Regions from separate parts of the Azoarcus sp. Soil_N_20 genome, predicted to be linked through region 1. Evidence: riboswitches for the same ligand, from Rfam matches in the RefSeq annotation. Region 1 holds a riboswitch; the other holds the start of a gene.
What was found. Region 1 has a riboswitch for S-adenosylhomocysteine ahead of ahcY (adenosylhomocysteinase). Riboswitches for the same ligand answer to the same signal wherever they lie in the genome.
Positions count from the first base shown of each region.

Region 1 (7,326 bases):
ATGGCAACCCGGACATTGCGATCGGCAACGTCGTCGGCAGCAATATCGCCAACGTCCTGCTGATTCTCGGCATTGCAGCCATCATTGCACCGTTGCTGGTCGCCGAACAGATCATCCGCCAGGAGATTCCGATCATGATCGGCGCCTCGGTGCTGCTCGTGGTGATGGCGCTCGACGGCTCGATCGGCCGGCTGGAGGCCTTCGCGCTGGTCATGCTGGTGATCGCCTACACCGTCTTCCTGATACGGCAATCGCGCACCGCATCGAAGGCGATCGAGGATGAGTTCGCCAGCGAGATCCCCACCTCGACCTGGGACCGCCACTGGGCCACACAGACGCTGTTGGTGATCGCGGGATTGGGGATGCTGGTGCTCGGTGCCGACTGGCTGGTCAGTGCGGCAGTCTCGTTTGCGCGCGCGTTCGGCGTCAGCGATCTGGTGATCGGCCTGACCGTGGTGGCAATCGGCACCTCGATGCCGGAGATCGCGACCTCCATCGTCGCCGCATTGCGCGGTCAGCGCGACATTGCGGTCGGCAATGTGGTGGGCAGCAACGTGTTCAACATCTGCGCGGTGCTCGGCGTGACCGGCCTGATCGCGCCGGGCGGCTTGCCGGTCTCGGAGGCCGCACGCAATTTCGATCTGTGGGTGATGCTTGCAGTGGCCTTCGCCTGCCTGCCGATCCTGATCACCGGCCGCGAGATTGCACGCTGGGAAGGCGGCATTTTCCTTGCCTACTACGCGGCCTATACCGCCTGGCTGGTACTGGCCGCGCAGCAACACGCCGGCCTGCAGGCATACTCGGGCGTGATGCTCGGGTATGTGATGCCGCTGACCGTGATCACCCTGGTGGTCAGCATCGTCCGCCACAACGGCAAGGTGGCCGGCAAGCCCGAGTAGACGCCTACTGGAAGCTGGACGCCTTCTCTCCGACCCCCTGCAGGGGGCCGAGCGGGTTGCGGTTGACGCTGACCTCCCTGATTTCCGGCTGCCCCGACCACTGCTTGAACACGACCTTGTCGTCGACCAGTACCAGCAGCGCCTTGAAGCGCCAACCGGTCATCGACGTCTCCCGGCGAAAATTGAGGAAATCGGCCCAGAATCCGCCCACCCGGTTCCGCTTGATCCGCGTCTCCTCGAGCTGATACCCCACGCAGCGGTCCTGGGCCATCATGCAGGCACGGATCCCGGCCGGCAACTCGACACCCGGGACCATGCTGTCCTTGGGCAGCGCGGAGTTCACGATCTCCGAGTAGTTCAGAATCTGGACATTGGGGGTCGATGCCGGGTCGAACCCCAGGCGATGAACGGCGTCACGGTCCGATTCCCCGGGACGGACCGCGTCATAGGCGGATTTCACCTCCTTGAAGTCGCGCCACGGCGAGACGGTTTTCTGATCAGCCTTCGGCAGCAGGCTGGAGCAAGACCCAAGCAGGAGAGCCAGGAGTGCGATCGCGCCGATGCTCTTTTTCATATTCCCCCCTCGTGTTGATGCACCACCAAAAGATTTGATTATTGATTCGATTATTCGACCATTTTGACCGTCGTCACCGTGACGCCGTTCGCAGCCTTCCCCCTTTACTTACGGCTGACGGCATCCGCAAGTAAAGATATAATTCCGATTACCGAGGAGCGCTGCAAGATTCTGTCCCAGGCTCGGTCACTTTGGAACTGCGCTCACCTTTACCCGTGCCGGGCACGGGGTGATCAGGTGAGCCCACCGCACCACCCCTTCCCGGCCACTCGTTCAAGGAAACCGACATGAACTCTGTGGCTGACAGTACCTTTACCGACTACGTGATTGCCGACCTGGCGCTGGCCGCCTGGGGACGCAAGGAAATCCGCATCGCCGAAACCGAGATGCCCGGCCTGATGGCGATCCGCGAGGAATACGCCGCCAGCCAGCCCCTGAAAGGCGCACGCATCACCGGTTCGCTGCATATGACGATCCAGACCGCGGTGCTGATCGAGACCCTCACCGCGCTCGGCGCCGAAGTGCGCTGGGCCTCGTGCAACATCTTCTCGACCCAGGACCACGCCGCCGCCGCGATCGCCGCACAGAGCATCCCGGTGTTCGCGGTCAAGGGCGAGTCGCTGACCGACTACTGGGATTACACCCACCGCATTTTCGAATGGCCGTCCACGGGAAGCGGGGACGTCTACTCGAACATGATCCTCGACGACGGCGGCGACGCGACCCTGCTGCTGCACCTGGGTGCCCGTGCCGAGAACGACATCTCGGTGCTGGCCAAGCCGGGCTCCGAAGAGGAAACCATCCTGTTCGCCGCGATCAAGGCCAAGCTCGCCGTCGATCCGGCCTGGTACTCCACCCGGCTCGCACAGATCAGGGGCGTGACCGAGGAGACCACCACCGGCGTGCATCGCCTGTATCAGATGCACCAGCGCGGCGAGCTCAAGTTCCCGGCGATCAACGTCAACGACTCGGTCACCAAGTCCAAGTTCGACAACCTCTACGGCTGCCGCGAATCGCTGGTCGATGGCATCAAGCGCGCCACAGACGTGATGATCGCCGGCAAGGTCGCGGTGGTGGCCGGCTACGGCGACGTGGGCAAGGGCTCCGCCCAGGCCCTGCGCGCACTGTCGGCCCAGGTCTGGATCACCGAGATCGACCCGATCTGCGCGCTGCAGGCGGCGATGGAAGGTTATCGCGTGGTGACCATGGAATATGCCGCCGACAAGGCCGACATCTTCGTCACCACCACCGGCAACTTCCACGTCATCACCCACGATCACATGGCGGCAATGAAGGACCAGGCCATCGTGTGCAACATCGGCCACTTCGACAACGAGATCGACGTCGCCTCGCTCGAACGGTACGAGTGGGACGAGATCAAGCCGCAGGTCGACCACGTCATCTTCCCCGATGGCAAGCGCATCATCCTGCTGGCCAAGGGTCGGCTGGTGAACCTCGGGTGTGGCACCGGCCATCCGTCCTACGTGATGAGCTCGTCCTTCGCCAACCAGACCATCGCCCAGATCGAGCTGTACTCGCGTACCGCCGACTATCCGGTGGGCGTGTACACGCTGCCCAAGCACCTGGACGAGAAGGTCGCCCGCCTGCAGCTGAAGAAGCTCAACGCCCAGCTCTCCGTGCTGCGCCCCGAGCAGGCAGCCTATATCGGCGTCCCGGTCGAAGGCCCGTACAAGGCCGAGCACTATCGCTATTGATCGAAGGCTCGGGGTGGACTTCCGCGGCAATCCGGTTCAGACCGTGCAGCGGAAGCCCAGTGGCGGACTGGTGGATATCACGTTCGCCGGCCGCCTTCCCGAGCCGACCCGCCACCGATGAAATCCTTCCATCGCCGCAGCAGTCGTCCAGCCCCCGAGCGTCCGGCCACACCGCCGATGGCGCATCGGGTCATGCCGCGTGCCGACCAGTTGCTGGTGCAGCAGGGCCTTGCACCGTCGCGCACCGCTGCGCGCGTGCTGATCGAGGCCGGGCGGGTCAGCTCGGACAGTGGCCCGGTCACCAAACCGGCGCAGGAGCTGCCCGAATCGGCGGTGCTTGCGGTCGTCCCCGACGAAGCCGACCGCTTCGTGTCGCGTGGCGGCCTCAAGCTCGCCGGGGCATTGCGTGTCAGCGGCCTGCAGGTGAATGGGCGGATCTGCCTCGACGTCGGCCAATCCACCGGCGGCTTTTCCGATTGCCTGCTCCAGGCCGGAGCGGCCGGGGTCGTCGGAGTGGAAGTCGGCCACGGCCAGATTCATCCGCGCCTGGCCTCCGATCCGCGTTGCATCACCCTCGAAGGCATCAACGCACGCCATCTGCTTGCGAGCGATCTGGGCACGCACTATCCGCCTGCCGGATTCGATCTGATCGTGTGCGACGCGAGCTTCATCTCGCTGACCCTGCTCCTGCCGCAGTGGCCCGCCCTGTTGGCCGCGAACGGCGACATCCTGGCGCTGGTCAAGCCCCAGTTCGAGGTCGGCGCCAAGGGGCTGGCGAAAGGCGGTATCGTGCGCGACACCTCGCTTTACGCCGATGTGGAAGCCAAACTCAGGGCCGCCGCCGCAGCCTGCGGACTGAAGGTGCACGACTGGTTCGACTCGCCGATCACCGGCACCGACGGCAACCGCGAATTCTTTACCTGGATGCGACATGCACAACACTGAACTCTCGATTGAATTCTTTCCGCCGCAAACCGCGGAAGGCGCCGAAAAACTGCGCACGGTGCGCGCCAAACTGGCCGAACTGAAACCGGCGTTCTTCTCCGTCACCTTTGGCGCGGGCGGCTCGACGCGCGAGCGCACCTTCGCCACGGTCAAGGAGATCGCCGCCAGCGGCAGCGAAGCGGCACCGCACCTGTCCTGCATCGGCTCGACCCGTGAAGGCATCCGCGCGATCCTGCAGGAGTACGCCGACGCCGGCATCCGCCGCATCGTCGCGCTGCGCGGCGATCTGCCGTCCGGGGTGGGCGATGCGGGCGAATTCCGCTACGCCAACGAGCTGGTCGAGTTCATCCGCGCCGAAACCGGCCACCGCTTCCGCCTCGAAGTGGCCGCCTATCCGGAATGGCACCCGCAGGCACGCAGCCCGCAGGACGACCTCATCGCCTTCAAGCGCAAGGCGGATGCCGGCGCCGACTCGGCGATCACCCAGTATTTCTACAATCTCGATGCCTATCTGCACTTCGTCGACTCGGTGCGGGCGATGGGCATCACGATCCCGATCGTGCCGGGCATCATGCCGATTGTGAGCTTCTCCAAGCTCGCCCGCTTCTCCGACGCCTGCGGGGCCGAGATCCCGCGCTGGATGCGCAGGAAACTCGAGGCCTACGGCGACGACGCCGAGTCGATTCGTGCGTTCGGGCTGGATGTGGTCACCGCCATGTGCGACAAGCTCCTGGCCGTCGGCGTGCCCGGACTGCACTTCTACAGCATGAACCAGGCCGGGCTCACGACCGAGATCTGCAAGCGCCTCAAGCTGGCGTGAACGACCGCGGGCGTCCATGCCTCGTGCATCAGGCACGGACGCCCGGACGCCATCAGCGACGACTTACCGTCCCCTTGGGACCTGCCATCACCAGCACACCGGCGATCACCATCGCGGTTCCGGCCATCTGCGCCAGCCCGATCGCCTCGCCCAGCATCACCCAGCCGAGGAAGAGCGTGATCACCGGCCCGAGCGTACCGGTCAGCGACACCGTACCGGCACCGAGCCGGCGGATCGCCTCCGACACCAGCCACACCGGCGCCACGGTGCTGAACACGGCCATCGCGAGCGACAGCCCATAGACCGGCCACGGCTGTATCAGCGCCTCGAGCGGGCGCATCAGGCCGAACTGCGCGAGGCTGAAGGCGCACGCAAACGACGACGCGAAGGCCGTCACCCGCGCCGAGCCGAGGCGACCGACGACCTGTCCGTTGCCCATCAGGTAGAGCGCATAGCTCACCGCACTGCCGAACACCAGCAGACAGCCGGTCAGCACGTCGACCGCTTCGCCGGCGACCTTCAGGTCATGCCCCACCGCCAGTCCGATCCCGAGATAGGACAGGGCGAGCGCTCCCAGCATGCGGCGCGAGATCGGCTTGCCGAGGAACAGGGCGGACACGACGATGACGATGGTCGGATAAAGGAACAGGATCAGCCGCTCGAGTGCGGCGGAAATGTAGGCGAGACCGAGGAAGTCGAGATAACTCGCAAGGTAGTAGCCGAACAGTCCCAGCCCCGCCATCCACCACCAATCGCGGCCCGACAGCGGGGTGGCGGCCAAGCGCGAGGCCAGCCCCCCCATCGCCAGGAAGAACGGCAGCGACAGGGCCATGCGCAGCGCGAGCAGCGTTTCCGCATCGACCCCGTGACGGTAGGCCAGCTTCACCAGGATCGCCTTGAACGAAAAACCCACCGCGCCGCACACCGCAAACACCAACCCGACGCCAGCCGACGGCTGCTTCATCACCAGCACTCCTCTATGCGAGGCGGAATTAAGCCAGTTCAATGTCCGCTACACAATCCGCAGTTTCCAGCGCAATCCAGACCCTGTGGAGGCGCCGGTCGGACCACGTCCCATGACGGGCCGTCGCGCCTGGCCTACACTGCAACGAGTTCAACCGTTCACGACCGTCATGACCGCTTCACCGGAGACCAAGGACGCAAGCCTGATCCAGGTGCTCAGGGAAGCGTTCCTGAACGAGTTTGAAGCCGTCATCGCCCCGGCGCAGCCCGCGCTGCTCCAAGCGGTGCGCGACGCTGCCGGCAAGCATCACGACGTCCTCGCCGGCCTCGAGAACCGCATGGGGTTCGAGCAGGCCAGTGGGCTCACCGCGTCGCGGATCAGTCTCGTACACGAGGACGACCTCGTCTTCACGCTCGAACTCATCGATCTCGCGCGCAAGCTGCGGGAGCGCTGTGGCGCAGAGCTTGCGGCCTTGCATGGGGGCTATGCGATCCTGCTCGTCCGCAGCGACCTCGCGCCGGACATGGTGCCGATCGGCCCGGAGACCGTGTGCCAGGCGCTGCGCGTGCTGGCCGAAGCTCAAGACCTGTCCTCCGCGCAGCGGAGCCAGATGATCGACGATCTTGCCTCGCCACTGGCCGACGGACTCGCGCACTGCTATGCGCAACTGAATTCAAAGCTGGTTGAAGCCGGCGTGCAACCTCATCAACCCGCACGCCCACGACGCGCCCAGCCGCTTGCCCCCGTTGCCGCCGCGGCGCCGGCTCCGGCCGAAGATCCCGCAGCGGCCTTGCAACAGCAGTTGTCGATGCGACGGCCCGACCACGGAACCACACCGACGACGCTCGACCCGACCTTGGCGGCAGCCATTGTCGGCCAGATCAGGGAGTGGCTGGTGCGCCGCCAGGGGATCGACGGCGCAGACGTCCCCCTGTCGGGAAGCGACCTGGCGCATCTGCTGCCCGCCGAGCTTGCCGGCGCCGTGGACACGGTGGAGCAGGTATTCACCCTGATCGCGACCCACCCCGACCTCCCGGCCCGGATCAAGCCCGTGCTGGCCGGGCTGAAAGGCCCGCTGTTGCTGCAGGTGCTGGACCAGCCGCAAACAATCGGCGATCCAGCCCAGCCGGCCCGCCAATTGATCGATGGCATCGCTACCCTCGGCATGCGCCTGCCCGCTGACCGCCGTGGCGACGGGGCCTATGAAGCGCTCGTTGCCATCGTCTCCGGCGTGCAGCACGATCCGCCTCCGGACGAAAAGCGGTTCGCCCGTGCGCTGCACCAGCTGCAGGGACTTGCCACCTCGCACGCTGCGAACAGTGAGCAGAAAACGTCACCGTTCATCGACGACGCGATCCGCCTCGACCGGCGCGAACATGCCCTGGATGTCGCCTCGCGTGCGCTCGCCC
Region 1 is NZ_JBDGKX010000001.1:414,939-422,264, reverse strand. Features, by position in the region: gene AC3A35_RS01965 (calcium/sodium antiporter) at 1-899, shown strand, start outside; gene AC3A35_RS01960 (hypothetical protein) at 904-1,473, opposite strand; S-adenosyl-L-homocysteine riboswitch at 1,621-1,685, shown strand; gene ahcY (adenosylhomocysteinase) at 1,761-3,188, shown strand; gene AC3A35_RS01950 (TlyA family RNA methyltransferase) at 3,306-4,133, shown strand; gene metF (methylenetetrahydrofolate reductase [NAD(P)H]) at 4,120-4,953, shown strand; gene AC3A35_RS01940 (DMT family transporter) at 5,006-5,917, opposite strand; gene AC3A35_RS01935 (DUF1631 family protein) at 6,087-7,326, shown strand, end outside.

Region 2 (7,326 bases), on a different contig from region 1:
CACGGCGTCCGGGGCTTTGCCCTTGATCTTGGTGAGGATGGCCATGAAGTCGGTGGCCTTGTCGGTGGTGAACTCGCGGCCGACGACCTGGACGCCGTGCTGCTTCAGGCTGTCGGCGAAGGCATCGGCCAGGCCCTGGCCATAGGCGGTACGGTCGTCGATGATCGCGACCTTCTTCGCCTTCAGCGTTTCGGCGGCATAACGGGCCATCGCGCCACCTTGCTGGAGGTCGTTGGCAATGACGCGGAAGGTGACCTTGTAACCCTGCCGGGTCAGCTTGGGACTGGTGGACGAGGGCGTGATCACCGGCACGCCGGCCTGTTCGTACACCCGCGAAGCCGGAATCGAGGCGCCGGAGGTCACGTGGCCGACCACGCCCTTGACGTCGTTGTCGGTGAGGCGCTGGGCCACGGTGGTGGCGGTGCGCGGGTCGGCCTGGTCGTCTTCGCCGACCAGCTCGAACTTCACCTTCTGGCCACCGATGGTGATGCCTTTGGCGTTGGCGTCCTCCACGGCCAGGCGGGCACCGTATTCGCCATCCTTGCCGATGTGGGCGATCGGCCCGGTAAGCGGACCGGCGTGGCCGATCTTGATCACCGTTTGCGCATGTGCCGCGCCCAGGCCCAGGCCGGCGAGCGCGAGAACGAGAAGAGTGTGCTTCATCTGCATATCTCCGAAGTGTTGCAAGTCGATACGGTCCGGCGATTGCAAACCACGCCGGAAACCGTGATTCTATCCCACGCCCAATTTTGGGGCGCTGCGGCGGAGAGCCCGATGAAACGTCTGTTGTCGATGTTGTGCGCCGTGCTGGCGGCGATCGGTTTGCCGGCCTGCGATTACGTCAATGTGCGCGACCTGCAGCCGGGCGTGTCGACCGCGATGGAGGTGCGCGATCGCTTCGGCCCGCCGCAGCACGAGTGGTACAACGATGACGGTTCGGTGACCTGGGAGTATTCGCGCCAGCCCGAGGGGGCCGAATGTTTCATGATCACCATCGGCACCGACAACATCCTGCGTACCCTCGATCAGGTGATCAACGAACAGACGTTTGCCCGCATCGAGCGCGGCATGACCGGCAAGGAGGTGAGCCGTCTGCTCGGCAAACCGGCTTCGACCCAGTTCCTCGAGCTGAAGAAGGAAACGGTGTGGGACTGGCTGATTGAACGCGGTACCTCGGTCAATGATCCAACTTACTTCACGGTGGCCTTCAATACCGAGGGCCGCGTGGTTGGAACCGGCCGCTATACCAAGCCCCGGCCCTGAAGGGACTGAAACCATGATCCATCGGACGTCTGCCACCGCCGCGCGCAATCTGCTGCAGGTGCTGGTGCTGGCGGGTACGCTGGCACTCGGCGGATGCGCCGCGTTCGCCCCGCCGCGCCCGTTTACCACCGAGGCCGAGGCCCTCGCCGTGCGCGGGGAGCCGACCCGGCGCTGGCAGAATGATGACGGCACCACCACGCTGGAATACTCGACGCAACCTTTCGGGGACACCTGCCTGATGGTGCAGGTCGATGCGGGCGGGATCGTCTTGCGCCAGTGGGATGCGCTCGACGAAGACAACCTCGCGAACGTGCGCAAGGGCATGAGCCAGGAGGAGGTCTTGCGACTGCTCGGCGGGCATCGCTCGGAGCAGACCTTCAAGCTTTCCGGCGAGGAGGTGTGGGACTGGAACATCCGCAACTACGGCCCCGGCGTCGCCACCCTGTTCAACGTCCATTTTGTCGACGGCAAGGTGGTCCGTACCAGTCAGACCTACGTCTATCCGCGTGACGGCGGCATGTTCGGGCACTGGAGTGCATATCCGTTCGGCTATCCCTATGGCTATCCCTACGCCTATCCTTACGGTTATCCATACGGCTATCCGCGCTATCGCGGCGATCCATGGCCGAAACGGGTCGTGCCGCGACCTCCCCGTCCACCGCGTCCGCCACTTCCCCGTTAGCCCGGTCGAACAGGACGTGCGTCCCGCGCCTGCCGTGGCGCGATGGCGGTCATTGAATCCCTTGTGACCGCGCGCAGCCCGCGGGCCCGACGATGCTGGTGGCGGCACGACGGCGGGGCGGGGCCCGGCGGCAGCGGTTAGAATTCGGCTCCCCATCCCATTCTCATCGGCTGTCCGACCATGCCCGATTTCCGCGAACTCGCCGCGCTGGTGCGCTCACGCATGCCCTTGCTCTGCATCGAGACTGTCGAGGAGCCGAAAGCCTTGCGCCTCATCGAGCGCCTCGCCCGCGATGACAATCACGACCTGCACTGCTGGAGCGTGGCGGACGGGCTGGTGCAGCAGAACTTTCGCTACGGCAGCGGGCGGCCGGACGGCTATGGCCTGTTCCCGACCGTGGGCGAGGGCCCGGGCATGGCCGGTCGTGCAGACGGGCGGCGGCGGGTGATCGACGACACCCACACGCTCGAGGCCGCACTGAAGTACATCGACAGCAGCGGGGGCAAGGGTCTCTTCGTCCTGCTCGACCCGCACCCGTTTCTCGAGGATCCGGTCGTACAGCGCCTGATGCGGGAGATCGTGCTCGATCATCCGGAAGCGGAACGCACCCTGGTACTGGTTGCCCCGCAGCTGTCGCTTCCGGCCTTGCTGGCCCGTCATTCGGTACGCATGGAGCTGCGGATCCCCGACCTCGCGCGCGTGCGCGCACTGCTGAAAGACGAGCTCGACCTGTATGCCAAGTCCTCGGGGGAGCGGGTCAAGGGCGATTCGGCAACGGTCAATGCCTTGCTGAGCCAGCTCGTCGGCCTGCCGGAGGAGGATGTGCGCCGCCTGCTGCGCAACGCCATCCGTGACGACGGCCTGATCACCTCCGAGGATCTCACCCGGGTGATGCGCTACAAGCAGGACATGGTGGGGGAGAGTGCGCTGCAGGTCGAGTTGAGCACGCTGGGCCCCGACGACGTCGGCGGGCTGGTCCGGCTCAAGCGCTGGCTGGCAACGCGGCGGCCGGTGTTTACCGGCGAGCGCAGCATGCCCGGCCTGCCCTTGCCCAAGGGGGTGTTGCTGCTCGGCGCCCAGGGCGCAGGCAAGAGTCTCGCCGCCAAGGTGGTTGCCGGCAGCTGGCGGGTTCCGTTGTTGCGCCTCGACGTGGGCAGCCTGTACGACAAGTTCACCGGCGAAACCGAACGCAAGCTGCGCGAGGCCTTGCGCACGGCCGAGGCGATGGCCCCGGCGGTACTGTGGATCGACGAGATCGAGAAGGCGCTGGCACTGGGTAGCAGCGACAGCGACGGCGGCGTGTCACGGCGCCTGCTCGGCAATCTGCTGACGTGGATGAACGAGCAGCAGGCGCGCCTGTTTCTCGTCGCCACCGCCAACGACGTCTCCGCGCTGCCCCCGGAGTTGCTGCGCAAGGGCCGCTTCGACGAGATCTTCTTCGTCGACCTGCCGGCCGGCACCGTCCGCGAGGAGATCCTCGCCATTCATCTGCGCCGCCGCGAGCTCGATCCCGCCCGCTTCGACCTTGCCGCGCTCGGTGCGGCAACCGAGGCCTACTCGGGCGCCGAGCTCGAACAGCTCGTGGTCGCAGGCCTGTACGAATGCCTCGCCGACGGGGCTGCGCTGGATACGGCGAAACTGCTGGTCGAGGCGGCGAACACCCGCCCGCTGGCCCACGTGATGGCCGAGAAGGTCGCCGCCCTGCGCGCCTGGGCGGCGGAGCGTTGCGTGCCGGCCGACTGAGCGCCGCGATGCGTCGCGGCCGCAACCGGGCGCGTTGGCGGGCCTCGACAGCGGCGACGGAAACCCCGTAAAATCGGCCCCTTGCCGAGGAGCGCTGCGACCCGACCTGTGAGTGGGCCAGGCTCGGCAATCGAACAACGGCGCTCGCAAACCATCAGCCGGGTTTGCCGCGCCGTTCTGTTTTGCGTGAGCTACCCGCTGTGCATCAATCGCAGATCGAGGTAGAACCATGCAAGCCGACCGCACCGTAGAACTCCGCCAGCAACTCGCCCAACGCATCCTGATCCTGGATGGCGCCATGGGCACCATGGTCCAGCAGTACAAGCTGGGCGAGGCGGATTACCGCGGCACGCGCTTCCTCGATCACCCGCGTGATCTCAAGGGCAACAACGACCTGCTGGTGCTGACCCGCCCCGACGTGATCGGCGAGATCCATCGCGCCTACCTCGAGGCCGGCGCCGACATCATCGAAACCAGCTCCTTCAACGCCACCCGCGTGTCGCAGGCCGAGTACGGGCTCGAGGCCGTCGCCTACGAACTCAACGTGGCCAGCGCCCGCCTGGTGCGTACGCTGTGCGACGAATTTACCGCCGCCAACCCGGCCCGCCCGCGCTACTGCGCCGGCGTGCTCGGCCCGACCTCGCGCACGCTGTCGATCTCGCCCGACGTGAACGACCCCGGCTACCGCAACATCAGCTTCGACGCCCTGGTCGACGACTACTACGACTCGGCAAGAGGCTTGATGGAAGGCGGCGCCGATCTGCTGCTGATCGAGACCATCTTCGACACCCTCAATGCCAAGGCCGCTGTATTCGCGATCGAGAAGCTGTTCGAGGACCTCGGCCGGCGCCTGCCGGTGATGATCTCCGGCACCATAACCGACGCCTCCGGCCGCACCCTTTCGGGGCAGACCGCCGAGGCGTTCTGGAATTCGCTCGCCCATGCGCGGCCGATCTCCTTCGGCCTGAACTGTGCGCTCGGCGCCAAGGAGCTGCGCGCCTACGTGGCGGAGCTCGCGGGCGTCTGCGACACCTATGTGTCCGCGCACCCGAACGCCGGCCTGCCCAACCCGCTGGCGCCCACTGGCTACGACGAAACCCCGGAAGAACTCGCCACCGCGGTGGTCGAGTGGGCGCGCTCCGGCCTGGTGAACATCCTCGGCGGCTGCTGCGGCACCACCCCCGCGCACATCGCCGCGATCGCCGCCGCGGTGGCCGAGCTGCCGCCGCGCAAGGTGCCGGAGATCGACAAGAAGCTGCGCCTGTCCGGGCTCGAGCCGTTCAACGTCGGCGCCGACAGCCTGTTCGTCAACGTCGGCGAGCGCACCAACGTCACCGGCTCCAAGGCCTTCGCCCGCATGATCCTCGAAGGCCGCTTCGACGACGCGCTCGCGGTGGCCCGGCAGCAGGTCGAGAACGGCGCCCAGGTCATCGACATCAACATGGACGAGGCCATGCTCGACTCGATGGCCGCCATGGAGCGCTTCCTCAAGCTGATCGCCACCGAGCCCGACATCTCGCGGGTGCCGATCATGATCGACTCGTCCAAATGGAGCGTGATCGAGGCCGGCCTCAAGTGCATCCAGGGCAAGGGCATCGTCAACTCGATCTCGATGAAGGAGGGCGAGGCGAGCTTCCTGCACCAGGCGAAACTTGCCCGTCGCTACGGCGCCGCGGTGATCGTGATGGCCTTCGACGAGCAGGGCCAGGCCGACACCTACGCGCGCAAGACCGAGATCTGCGCACGCGCCTACAAGTTGCTGCTGGGGATCGGCTTCCCGCCCGAGGACATCGTCTTCGATCCCAACATCTTCGCCATCGCCACCGGCATCGAGGAGCACGACAACTACGCCGTGGACTTCATCCAGAGCGTGGCCTGGATCAAGGACAACCTGCCGCACGCCAAGACTTCCGGCGGGGTCTCGAACGTGTCGTTCTCGTTCCGCGGCAACGACCCCGTGCGCGAGGCCATCCACACCGTATTCCTGTACCACGCGGTCAAGGCCGGGCTGACCATGGGCATCGTCAACGCGGGCATGCTCGGCGTGTACGACGATCTCGACCCGGCGCTGCGCGAGGTCGTCGAGGACGTGGTGCTCAACCGCAAGGCCGGCGCCGGCGAGGCACTGGTCGACATCGCCCAGTCGGTGAAGGGCCAGGTCAAGGACAAGGGACCGGATCTGGCCTGGCGCGAATGGCCGGTGGAGCAGCGCCTGTCGCACGCGCTGGTCAAGGGCATCACCGACTACGTGGTGGCCGACACCGAAGAGGTGCGGGCCAAGCTCGAGGCCGAAGGCAAGCCGCCGCTGGCGGTGATCGAAGGCCCGCTGATGGCCGGCATGGATGTGGTCGGCGACCTGTTCGGCGCGGGCAAGATGTTCCTGCCCCAGGTGGTGAAATCCGCCCGCGTGATGAAGCAGGCGGTCGCCCACCTGATCCCCTACATCGAAGCGGAGAAGCTCCGTACCGGCTCCACCAGCAAGGGCCGCATCGTCATCGCCACGGTCAAGGGCGACGTGCACGACATCGGCAAGAACATCGTCGGCGTGGTGCTCGGCTGCAACGGTTACGAAGTCATCGACCTCGGGGTGATGGTGCCGACCGACAAGATCCTCAACGCTGCGCGCGAGCACGGCGCGCAGGCGATCGGCCTGTCCGGCCTGATCACCCCGTCGCTGGAAGAAATGAGCCATGTCGCCGCCGAAATGCAGCGCCAGGGCTTCGCCGACGGCAACGCGATCCCCTTGCTGATCGGCGGCGCCACCACCAGCCGCGCCCACACCGCGATCAAGATTGCACCGCATTACACCGGGCCCGTGGTGTACGTGCCCGACGCCTCGCGCGCGGTCGGCGTGGTCACCGCGCTGCTGTCCGAAGGCGGCGCCGCCGATTTCAAGGCCCAGCTCGCGGTCGACTACGACAAGCTGCGCGTCCAGCACGCCAACAAGAAGGGCGTGCAACTGGTCAGTCTGGAGGCCGCGCGCGCCAACCGCTACCGCTGGGATGCCGTCGCTGGCTATGTGCCCCCGCGTCCCGCGACCCTCGGCGTGCAGGGGATCGAGGTGCCGCTCGCCGAACTGGTGCCCTACATCGACTGGGCGCCCTTCTTCCAGACTTGGGATCTCGCCGGCAGCTACCCGAAGATCCTCGACGACGAGATCGTCGGCGAAACCGCGCGCGGCGTGTTCGCCGACGGCAAGGCCATGCTGGACCGGCTCGTCGCCGAAGGCTGGGTGCAGGCCCGCGCCGTGTTCGGCCTGTTCCCGGCCAATGCGGTGGGCGACGACATCGAGATCTATACCGACGAATCCCGCGACGCGGTGCTGATGACCTGGAACGGTCTGCGCCAGCAGCACGAACGTCCGGCCGGCAAGCCGCACTGGTGCCTGACCGACTTCATCGCCACCAAGGACAGCGGCGTGCCCGACTGGATCGGCGCCTTCGCCGTCACCGCCGGGCTGGGCATGGAGCCCAAGCTCGCCGAGTTCGAGGCCGCGCACGACGACTACCACGCGATCATGTTCAAGAGCCTCGCCGACCGCCTCGCCGAAGCCTGCGCCGAATGGCTGCATGCCCGCGTGCGTCGCCACGACTGGGGCTACGCCGCCGACGAGACGCTCGACAACGACGCGCTGATCA
Region 2 is NZ_JBDGKX010000006.1:366,841-374,166, forward strand. Features, by position in the region: gene AC3A35_RS14780 (branched-chain amino acid ABC transporter substrate-binding protein) at 1-663, opposite strand, end outside; gene AC3A35_RS14785 (hypothetical protein) at 775-1,263, shown strand; gene AC3A35_RS14790 (hypothetical protein) at 1,277-1,945, shown strand; gene AC3A35_RS14795 (AAA family ATPase) at 2,126-3,688, shown strand; S-adenosyl-L-homocysteine riboswitch at 3,769-3,841, shown strand; gene metH (methionine synthase) at 3,918-7,326, shown strand, end outside.
Region 2: it holds a riboswitch for S-adenosylhomocysteine, as region 1 does, so the genes downstream of both, metH (methionine synthase) here and ahcY (adenosylhomocysteinase) in region 1, are expected to answer to the same signal.